DNA from 2 places in the Bradyrhizobium sp. 215_C5_N1_1 genome. Region 2 is predicted to be linked to the other one. Evidence: predicted binding sites of a transcription regulator. Region 2 holds the regulator's gene; the other holds the start of a gene.
The links. Region 2 encodes PhoB, which activates phosphate uptake and scavenging genes when phosphate is short. Its sites were predicted from a motif close to TGTCATNNANCTGTCAT; they were not measured.
Positions count from the first base shown of each region.

Region 1: the regulator PhoB is predicted to act here: its motif matches at 3,461-3,477, upstream of AB7G19_RS20355 (glycerophosphodiester phosphodiesterase family protein).

Region 1 is NZ_CP197228.1:4,224,702-4,230,254, reverse strand. It holds gene AB7G19_RS20365 (pyruvate dehydrogenase complex E1 component subunit beta) at 1-685, opposite strand, end outside; gene pdhA (pyruvate dehydrogenase (acetyl-transferring) E1 component subunit alpha) at 715-1,737, opposite strand; gene AB7G19_RS20355 (glycerophosphodiester phosphodiesterase family protein) at 1,992-3,344, opposite strand; gene adh (aldehyde dehydrogenase) at 3,551-5,068, opposite strand; gene AB7G19_RS20345 (helix-turn-helix domain-containing protein) at 5,378-5,553, opposite strand, start outside.
Region 2 is NZ_CP197228.1:8,542,373-8,547,925, forward strand. It holds gene AB7G19_RS41235 (aspartate aminotransferase family protein) at 1-385, opposite strand, end outside; gene AB7G19_RS41240 (GcrA family cell cycle regulator) at 842-1,354, shown strand; gene phoB (phosphate regulon transcriptional regulator PhoB) at 1,589-2,296, opposite strand; gene phoU (phosphate signaling complex protein PhoU) at 2,312-3,028, opposite strand; gene pstB (phosphate ABC transporter ATP-binding protein PstB) at 3,040-3,861, opposite strand; gene pstA (phosphate ABC transporter permease PstA) at 3,858-4,703, opposite strand; gene pstC (phosphate ABC transporter permease subunit PstC) at 4,705-5,553, opposite strand, start outside.

The DNA of each region.
Region 1 (5,553 bases), 4.3 Mb from region 2:
GCATGGCGAAGTTGAAGGTCATGAACTCGACGATCGGCTTCAGCCCGGTCATGGCAGCGCCGACGCCGATGCCGGCAAAGCCGTGCTCGGTGATCGGCGTGTCGATGACGCGCTTGGCGCCAAATTCCTGCAACAGGCCCTGGGTCACTTTGTAGGCGCCCTGATATTCAGCGACTTCCTCGCCCATCACGAAGACGTCGGCGTCGCGGCGCATCTCTTCGGCCATGGCGTCGCGCAGCGCTTCGCGGATGGTCTGTGTCACCATCGCGGTGCCGGCGGGCACTTCGGGATCGGGTTCGGCGACGGCCTGGGGTGCAGGCGCGGCCTTCGGCGCCGAGATCATCGGCTTGCCTTCGCCGACCGGCGAGCGGGATTCGGCGACTTCCTGCGCGACGCTCGGCGCGGGCGCGGCCGGCGCCTTGGCGAGATCGGCGGCCGTCTCGCCATCGGCGAGGATGGTCGCGATCGGCGTGTTCACCGCAACGTCGGCGGTGCCCTCGGGGATCAGGATCTTGCCGAGCGTACCTTCATCGGTCGCCTCGACCTCCATGGTCGCCTTGTCGGTCTCGATCTCGGCGATGACGTCGCCGGACTTGATCGTCTCGCCCTCTTTCTTCAGCCACTTGGCAAGGTTGCCCTTCTCCATCGTGGGCGACAACGCGGGCATCAGCACTTGAATTGGCATATCGACTCCAAAAGAAAGCTTGCGCGCGTTCAGCGATAAATGTCGGTCCAGAGCTCGGCGGCATCCGGCTCGGGATCGTGCTGGGCGAAGTCGGCGGACGCATTGACGATGTCGCGGACCTCGGCGTCGATCGCCTTGAGATCGGCCTCGCTCACCTTGGCCGCGAGCAGGCGGTTGCGCACCTGCTCGATCGGGTCCTGGTCGTGGCGGACTTTTTCGACCTCTTCGCGCGTTCTGTACTTTGCGGGGTCGGACATCGAGTGGCCGCGATAGCGGTAGGTCTGCATCTCCAGGATGAAGGGGCCCTTGCCGGCGCGGCACCAGGCGGCCGCCTCCTCGCCCGCGGCCTTCACGGCGCGGACGTCCATGCCGTCGACCTGCATCCCGGGGATATTGAAGGACGCGCCGCGCTTGGAGAAATCCTGCTGCGCCGAAGCACGCGACACCGAGGTGCCCATGGCGTAGCGGTTGTTCTCGATGACGTAGATCACCGGCAGCTTCCAGAGCTCCGCCATGTTGAAGCTCTCATAGACCTGGCCCTGGTTGGCCGCGCCGTCGCCGAAATAGGTGACGCTGACATTGTCGTTACCACGATAGTGGTTGGCGAAGGCCAGACCCGTGCCGAGCGAGACCTGGGCGCCGACGATGCCGTGGCCGCCGTAGAAGTGCTTCTCCTTGCTGAACATGTGCATGGAGCCGCCCTTGCCCTTGGAATAGCCGCCGCGCCGGCCGGTGAGCTCGGCCATGACGCCGTTGGCCTCCATGCCGGTGGCAAGCATATGACCGTGATCGCGATAGCCGGTGATGACCTGATCGCCCTGCTTCAGGGCCATCTGCATGCCGACCACGACGGCCTCCTGGCCGATATAGAGGTGGCAGAAGCCGCCGATCGCGCCCATGCCGTAGAGCTGGCCGGCCTTTTCCTCGAACCGCCGGATCAGGAGCATGTCGCGGAGCGCTTTGAGCTCCTGCTCTCTGGTGAATTCCGGGGGCGAACCGCCGTCGGTCTTGTCCTGTGGAGTGCTTGCGGCGGCTTTCTTGGGTGCGGCCATGGGAATTCCGGGTCAGAGAAAACTTCAGCCCTCTCTAACCCAAGTCAAACGCCCTTGGAAAGGACCGCGGCGGCATGGCGCGACTTTCATTATGCCGCACTGCAACGTGACCGAAACTTTGCAAAACCTTTGGCGCCGATCGGGCAACTTTAGCTCACCGGTCAGCGAAGGGAACGTGAGCAGCCAACGCAGAGAAATCGGACGCGCTGTTTTGTATCCGAAATCCCACGCGCGTCCGATTCGCCGTACCGGCCTTACCAGCCCAACTCGCGCAAATACGCAGCCCGGGCGGCAACGCCGGTATGCGTGAAGTCGCTGAAGACCCCATCGACGCCGAGCCGGTAGAATTTGAGATATTCAAGGCTCGGGTCGCCGCGATAGTCGGCGGCAAGATATTTCTTCTCGTTCCGAAACGTGAAGACATGGACGAAAAGACCGAGCTTGTGCGCGTCCGCGACAAGGCTGGTCGCGTCCTGCGTCGAAGCCTCCGGCGTCGATCCCTTGTAGGGCGTGCCATCGGCGTTGCTGTCCTTCCACGGCGCGATCTTGAGCGGAACGATATAGGCCTTCCACGGACCGATGCCCTCGGCATAGGTCTTGATCTCGGCAAGCCCCTCGGGCGTCAGCATCGCATCGTACAGGCGGGCCTCACCCGCAACGGTCCAGTCGAACGGGCGCGAATTCGTGATGTTGTTGAGGAGAACCTTGCCGGTTTTGAAGTCGATTCCGTTGCCGTCGACGAGTTGGACCTGCCGCGTCTGAAGGCCGTGGCTGCGCATATATTTCAGGCTGCCGGGCTCGAAGCTCTGAACCAGGATGGGAGCGTCCTTGGTGTTGAGGCCGTTATCCCCGATGATCTTGATCAGGGCATCCTCGAGCGGACGGCTGCCGGCCGCACCGCAGCCATTGGCGATCGCCTGGGCATTGTTCCAGGTCGGGTTCTTGGTTTCGGGATAGACGAGGATGGACCGCCCGGTCTCCTTGCTCTTGACCTTGGCGATGTCGATGACGTCCTGGAAGCTGATGATCGGGAGTTTGCCGTTGAAGACTTTCGGCCGCTCGTTGGCCGCGTCATAGGTGGTGCCGCCGATCCATTGCTTCAGCTCGGCCATGGTGAAATCGCTGATCGACCAATCGTTGGTATGATCCTCGCCGTCGACGATCAGCGACTTCAGCACCGATTTGGGATCGGCCGGGTCGCTGAGATCCGTCAGGTAGTCGGCAGGCACGCCGGTGGCCGACGGCGCCTTGACGCGCACACCGGGCACGGTCCGCTTGCGGGCAGCGACGGCCGCATTGATCTTCGCCACCTCGGCAATGTTGGTGTTGTCGCTCAGCCAGGGGTTATGGCGCACGACCAGAACGCAATCCTTGGTCAGCTGCAAATCCTCTTCGAGCGCATCGGTCCCGAGCGCAGCGGCGAGGTCGTACGACGCCTCGGTCTCTTCAGGTACCAGGCCCGGCAGGCCGCGATGGCCAAGGACCAGCGGCGCCTTTCCATCGACGGTCAGGAAGGGCTTGGCGCCGGCTGGCGCCGGGCCGGACTGTGCGAAGGCCATCGACAGCGGCAGCACCGCCGCGCCGAACAGCATCGCTGCGACACCCATTGTCCGTCCTGAACGACTGTTCCGCATCACCGAGCCTCCGTCTTTGCGCGGCATCGCTTCGAATGCTGCGGGCGCCGAACCGGATACGGTCGGCGCTGTCGTCTTGTCTCAAGACTCTGACAGACAGATGACGGCGGAGAGGGCAGCGCAAGGTTGCGCCGCCCTCTCCTGCCCGATCAGATCTTGCCCCATCAGATCTTGCCCGATCAGAAGAAGCCAAGCTTCTTCGGGCTGTAGCTGACCAGGAGATTCTTGGTCTGCTGGTAGTGATCGAGCATCATCTTGTGGGTCTCGCGACCGACGCCCGACTGCTTGTAGCCGCCGAACGCGGCATGCGCGGGATACGCATGGTAGCAGTTGGTCCAGACCCGGCCGGCCTGGATAGCCCGGCCGAAGCGGTAGCAGCGGTTGGCATCGCGACTCCAGACGCCGGCTCCCAGGCCATAGAGCGTGTCGTTGGCGATCGCGAGCGCTTCGTCATCGGTCTTGAAGGTCGTGACCGAGACGACGGGACCAAAGATCTCCTCCTGGAAGATTCGCATCTTGTTGTGGCCCTCGAACACCGTTGGCTGGACGTAGAAGCCGCCGGACAGATCGCCGCCGAGCTCGGCACGACCGCCGCCGGCCAGCACCTTGGCGCCCTCCTGCTTGCCGATGTCGATATAGGAGAGGATCTTGGCGAGCTGCTCGCTAGATGCCTGCGCGCCGATCATGGTGTCGGCCGCACGCGGGTCGCCCTGCTTGATCGCGGCGACGCGCTTCAACGCCCGCTCCATGAAGCGGTCGTAGATGTCGGCGTGGACAATCGCCCGGCTCGGACAGGTGCAGACCTCGCCCTGGTTCAGCGCAAACATCACAAAACCTTCGATCGCCTTGTCGAAGAAGTCGTCGTCCTCTGCGGTGACGTCGTTGAAGAAGATGTTCGGCGACTTGCCGCCGAGCTCGAGCGTGACCGGGATCAGGTTCTGGCTGGCATATTGCATGATCAGCCGGCCCGTCGTGGTCTCGCCGGTGAAGGCGATTTTCGCGATCCGCGGGCTGGACGCGAGCGGCTTGCCGGCTTCGAGGCCAAAGCCATTGACGATGTTGAGGACACCGGGCGGCAGGAGATCGCCGATGATCTCGGCCCAGACCATGATCGAGGCCGGCGTCTGCTCGGCCGGCTTGAGCACGACGCAATTGCCGGCGGCAAGCGCCGGCGCGAGCTTCCAGCATGCCATCAGCAGCGGGAAGTTCCAGGGGATGATCTGGCCGACCACGCCGAGCGGTTCGTGGAAATGATAGGCGATGGTGTCGTGGTCGATCTCGCCGATCGAGCCTTCCTGTGCGCGCACCACGCCGGCGAAATACCGGAAATGATCGATCGCGAGTGGCAGGTCGGCGGCGCGGGTCTCGCGGATCGGCTTGCCGTTGTCCCAGGTCTCGGCAATCGCAAGGCGCTCCAGATTCTCTTCCATCCGGTCGGCGATCCGGTTCAGGATCGCGGCGCGCTCGGCGACGCTGGTGCGTCCCCAGGCGCCCTTGGCGGCGTGCGCCGCATCGAGGGCGGCCTCGACGTCCTGCGCGTCGGAACGCGCGATCTTGCAGACGATCTGGCCGTTCACCGGCGAGGCGTTGTCAAAGTACTTGCCGGAGATTCGCGCGACGAATTTGCCGCCGATGAAATTGTCATAGCGTTCGGCGAAGGGAACCTGGGTGACGCCGAGGAATTCCACCTTGTTCATTGATCACTCCCGATGTTTGCTGTTTGCGCAATTCGTCGCGTGTTCACGACTTGCGCCGACGATGTCGCGGGAGCGTTTTTCTGTCAGCCCGGGCGTGAGCGATGGCCGGGGTAACCTGTCGCAGTTCTGCGACAGGTGACGCAGCTCCCCCCACACACTCAGCCCTCATCCTGAGGAGCGCGCTCTTGCGCGCGTCTCGAAGGATGGCCGCGGGCACAGCCAGGCCTGCATGGTTCGAGACGGCCGCTTCGCGGCCTCCTCACCATGAGGGTCGAGTTGGTGGGCGCGGAAGAAAAATAGAGCCGCAGCTCAGTGCTTCAGCTCGAACCGCTTCAGCTTCCTGTGCAGCGTGGCGCGGCTGACGCCGAGGGCTTTGGCGGCGGCCGAAACATTGCCGCCCGCGCGCAGCAGCGCCCGCTGCAGCACCGCGCGCTGGCCGCCCGCAAGATGGTCATGCGCGGGTTCGCCGCCGAGGAGGTCAGCCG
Region 2 (5,553 bases):
AGGTGATGATGCGGTAACGTTCCGGATGACCCTTGGAGAAGTGATGATGGCGGACGAGCTTGATCACACCTTCCAGCGCTTCGGCGCCGGAATTGCAGAAGAACACGAAGTCCGCGAAGCTTTCGTTGCACAGACGCGCGGCGAGCTTCTCGCCGTCCGGGCTCTGGAACAGGTTCGACATGTGCCAGAGTTTGGTGGCCTGCTCTTGCAACGCTTTGACCAACGCAGGGTGAGCATGGCCGAGCGCATTCACCGCCACGCCCGAGGTGAAATCGAGATAGCGATCGCCATTGGTCGCAATCAGCCAGCAGCCTTCACCGCGCTCGAAACCGAGGTCGGACCTGGCGAAAACGGGGAGCAAATGCGGCGCTGCGCTGTTAGTCATGACGATCACTTGAATGTTGCGGACGGCGTGAGCGTGCATTGCGCAACGCACCATTGACCGGCCCGGAAAACGAAACGTGCCGCCTTTTAAGGGCGGCACGCGAGACTATCTTATGCCTGGTGAAACCGGTGTCAATGCCGCCCGGAAAGCCTCGCGAAACGCAGAATCCGTAGTCTTGCGGTGGCGATTTTGCGTATTTCCGCCACGGAACATGTGGAAGCGAGTCGGCGGACTCTTGCGCGTGAGTCACGCCATATTGTAGCGTTTGGCTTGTCAGATACGACATCTCGTGCAGCAGTTCTGATCCTCTAAGTCCTCATGTACCGGCGTAAGCGTTCGGGCGCATCTGGTGCGCCCGGCGAGCCTTAAGGGATTCTGGCGGCACGGGTTTTTCGAAGCTTAGGCATTCGCCGTGCGGCCGCCAGGATGGCAGGCGCCGGCGAAGGAAAGGGTGCAATGACCGTTTTGACCTGGTCGGATGATCGCGTCGAGCAGCTGAAAAAGCTCTGGGAGGCCGGGCTTTCGGCCAGCCAGATCGCCGCTGAACTCGGCAATGTGACCCGCAATGCCGTAATCGGCAAAGTGCACCGGCTCGGCCTGTCGGGCCGCGCCAAGAGCCCTTCATCGGCAGCGCCGCGGCCGCGCAAGGCACGCCCCGCCCAGCACATGATGCGGGTGACCCGCCCGATCGCGCGCGGCAACACCGCGCTGGCGCAAGCCTTCGAAGTCGAGGTCGAGGCCGAACCGGTCACCTACGACAACGTCGTGCCGATGAGCCAGCGGCTGTCGCTGCTGGAGCTGAACGAGGCCACCTGCCACTGGCCGGTCGGCGATCCCTCGAGCCCGGATTTCTTCTTCTGCGGCGGCAAGGCGCTCTCCGGCCTGCCCTACTGCGCCCAGCACTCGCGCGTGGCGTATCAGCCCGCGGCCGATCGCCGGCGCGCGCCGGCGAAGCCGGGTCCGCGCTGAGGTATCGGATTAGCTGACTACGAAGACGGCGCCGTCACGCGATGACGGCTCAACTCACTCGGTGTCGTCCCTGCGAACGCAGGGACCCATAATCCCGGCGCGTAGTTATTGCGCGGGATGATCACTCCGAGTCTTCGCCAAACCACTCCCTGTGGTTATGGGTCCCTGCGTTCGCAGGGACGACATCGAGGATGCGGTGGCAGCCCGCTAAATCACGTCTGCCACAGCAACCCCTTACGCTTGCTCCGCCTTCGCAAAGCGATCGTCCAGTGCGTAGCCCGCGCCGCGGACGGTGCGGATCGGGTCCTGCTCGCGGCCGAGATTGAGCAGCTTGCGCAGGCGCCCGATATGGACGTCGACGGTGCGCTCGTCGATGTAGATGTCACGGCCCCAGACGCTGTCGAGCAGCTGCTCGCGCGAGAACACGCGGCCGGGATGCTCCAGGAAGAACTCCAGCAGGCGATATTCGGTCGGGCCGAGATCGATCGGCCGGCCCGAGCGCGCCACGCGACGCTTGTCGCGGTCGAGCTCGATGTCGCCATAGGCGAGCACGGTGGCGAGCCGCTCGGGGCTGGCGCGCCTGAGCAGGCCCTTCACGCGTGCCAGCAGCTCCGGGACCGAGAACGGCTTGACGATGTAGTCGTCGGCGCCGGTCGCAAGGCCCCGCACCCGCTCGCTCTCCTCGCCGCGCGCGGTGAGCATGATGATCGGGAGCTGCTTGGTCTCGGGCCGGGAGCGCAGCCGCCGGCACAGCTCGATGCCGGAGAGGCCCGGCAGCATCCAGTCGAGCACGATCAAATCGGGGATGTGCTCCTTGAGGCGGGTGTCGGCATCGTCGCCGCGCATCACCGTCTCGACGTCATAGCCGTCGCCTTCGAGGTTGTAGCGGAGAAGCTCGGTGAGAGCTTCCTCGTCCTCAACCACCATAATGCGTGCGCCCATGGTGTTCGTCGCTCCTTAAGTGTTCGGGACCGTCGTGGCGAAGGTCGTCATGTCGCCCTTCGGCCGCTTGTCGGTGATCGCCTGGCCCTCGATCATGTAGAACACGGTCTCGGCGATGTTGGTGGCGTGGTCACCGATGCGCTCGATGTTCTTGGCGCAGAACATCAGATGGATGCAGAACGAGATGTTGCGCGGATCCTCCATCATGTAGGTGAGGAGCTCGCGGAACAGCGAGGTGCAGATGGCGTCGACTTCCTCGTCGCCCTTCCACACCGCCATTGCCGCCGGCAGATCGTGCGCGGCATAGGCGTCCAGCACCGACTTGACCTGTTGCTGCACGAGGTCGGTCATGTGCTCCAGACCGCGGAACAGCTTGAGCGGATGGAAATCCGTCTCCAGCGCCGCGACGCGCTTGCCCATGTTCTTGGCGAGGTCGCCGATCCGCTCGAGATCGGTCGCGACGCGCATGGCGCCGACGATCTCGCGCAGATCCACCGCCATCGGCTGGCGGCGCGCGATGGTGAGAACGGCGCGCTCCTCGATCTTCTTCTGGAGCGCGTCGAGCTCGGCGTCGATGGTCACGACGCGCTGGCCGAGCGCGACGTCGCGGCGGATCAGCGCGTCGACGGAATCGACGATCATGCGCTCGGCGATGCCGCCCATCTCGGCGACCAGGCGCGTGAGTTCCTGGAGGTCGGTGTCGAAGGCCTTTGCGGTATGTTCAGAACCCATGTTCCGTCTCCTCAGCCGAACCGGCCGGTGATGTAATCCTGCGTGCGCCGGTCGGTCGGCGACGTGAAGATCTTGCTGGTGTCGTCGAACTCGATCAGCTCGCCGAGATACATGAAGGCGGTCTTGTCGGAGACGCGCGCCGCCTGCTGCATGTTGTGGGTGACGATCGCGATCGTGTAGTTCTCGGACAGCTCCTGGATCAGCTCCTCGACCTTGGCGGTCGAGATCGGGTCGAGCGCCGAGCAGGGCTCGTCGAACAAGATCACCTCGGGCCGCACCGCGACCGTGCGGGCGATGCAGAGGCGCTGCTGCTGGCCGCCGGAGAGCGACAGGCCGGAGGCGTTGAGCTTGTCCTTGACCTCGTTCCACAGCGCGCCGCCGCGCAGCGCCTTCTCGACGCGGTCGTCCATCTCGGACTTCGAGATCTTCTCATAGAGACGGATGCCGAAGGCGATGTTTTCGTAGATCGTCATCGGGAACGGCGTCGGCTTCTGGAACACCATGCCGACGCGGGCGCGCAGCAAATTGAGGTCCAGCTTGGGGTCGAGGACGTTGGTCTGGTCGAGCATGAGCTGACCGGTGACGCGCTGGCCCGGATAGAGGTCGTACATCCGATTGAAGATGCGCAGCAGGGTCGACTTGCCGCAGCCAGACGGGCCGATGAACGCCGTGACGCGGTTGGTGCCGAGCGCCAGATTGATGTTCTTCAGCGCGTGGTGCTCGCCGTAATAGAAATTGAGGTTGCGCACCGTCACCTTGGCCGGAGCTTCGGGCAGCACCGGCGCCTGGGGCAAACCACCGGCCGCGCTCATCGATACGGAAAGATCACTCATTTTGCGGTCCTCTCGGCGCTCAGAATGCGCGCGCCAATATTCAGGGCAAGAACGGTCAGGGTGATGAGCAGCGCGCCGCTCCAGGCGAGCTGCTTCCAGTAGGCGTAGGGGCTCTGCACGAAATTGTTGATGGTGACCGGCAGGTTCGCCATCGTCTTGTTCAGACCCAGGCTGAAGAACTGGTTCGACAGCGCGGTGAAGAGCAGCGGCGCGGTCTCGCCGGCGACGCGGGCGGTGGCCAGCATCACGCCGGTAATGAGGCCCGAGCGCGCCGCGCGATAGGCGATGCGCTTGATCACCAGCGAGCGCGGCAGGCCGAGCGCCGAGGCCGCCTCACGCAGTGCGTTCGGCACCAGCAGCAGCATGTCCTCGGTCGTGCGCAGCACCACCGGGATGACGATCACCGCAAGCGCGAGGCAGCCGGCAATCGCCGAGAAGCCGCGCATCGGCACCACCACCGCACCATAGATGAACAGGCCGATGATGATCGAGGGCGCCGAGAGCAGGATGTCGTTGATGAAGCGGATCACCGAGGTCAGGCGGTCGTTGCGGCCGTACTCGGCGAGATAGGTGCCGGCGAACAGACCGAGCGGCGCGCCGATGCCGACGCCGAGCACGGTCATGATGATCGAACCCACGATGGCGTTGCGCAGGCCGCCCTCGGTCGAGCCCGGAGGCGGCGTGTCCGCAACGAAGAGCTCCAGGTTCAGGCCGGCAATGCCGTTGTAGAGCAGCGTCATCAGGATCAGCGCGAGCCATGTGACGCCGAAGGCAGCGGCAGCCAGGCAGAGCACACGGATGACGATGTCCATGCGGCGGCGGCGTGCGTAGATCGGGTTCATGTTACTTCCCCGCCTTCTTTTCAAGACGCATCAGCATCAACCGTGCAGCCGCGAGCACGAAGAATGTCAGCACGAACAGCAGCAGGCCGAGCAGGATCAGGCCGGACTGGTGCAGGCCGTCGCTTTCGGCGAACTCCGATGCGATCGCCGCCGAGATCGTGGTGCCCGGGGCGAAGATCGACGACGAGATGCGGAACGAGTTGCCGATGATGAAGGTCACCGCCATGGTCTCGCCGAGCGCGCGGCCGAGCGCCAGCATGACACCGCCGATGACGCCGACGCGGGTATAGGGGATCACCACGCTGCGCACGACTTCCCAGGTGGTGCAGCCGACGCCGTAGGCGGCTTCCTTGAGCACCGGCGGCACCGTCTTGAACACGTCGACCGAGATCGAGGTGATGAAGGGCAGCACCATGATGGCGAGGATCAGCGCCGCGTTGAACAGGCTGAGATAGGACGGCGGGCCTGCGAAGATCGCGCCCAGCACCGGGATGCCGTCGAAGATCTTGATCATGAAGGGCTGGAACGTGTTGGCCAGGAACGGGCCGAGCACGAAGAAGCCCCACATGCCGTAGATGATCGAGGGAATGCCGGCGAGCAGCTCGATCGCCATGCCGATCGGGCGGCGCGCCCATTGCGGGCAGAGCTCGGTCAGAAAGATCGCAATGCCGAGACCGACCGGAATGGCGATCGCCATCGCGATGAAGGAGGTGATGAGCGTGCCGTAGATCGGGCCGAGCGCGCCGAGCACGGGCGGATCTGCCGACGGCGCCCAGCGCTGCGTCCACAGGAAGGCGAAGCCGTATTCCTTCATCGCCGGGAACGCGCCGACGATCAGCGAGATGATGAT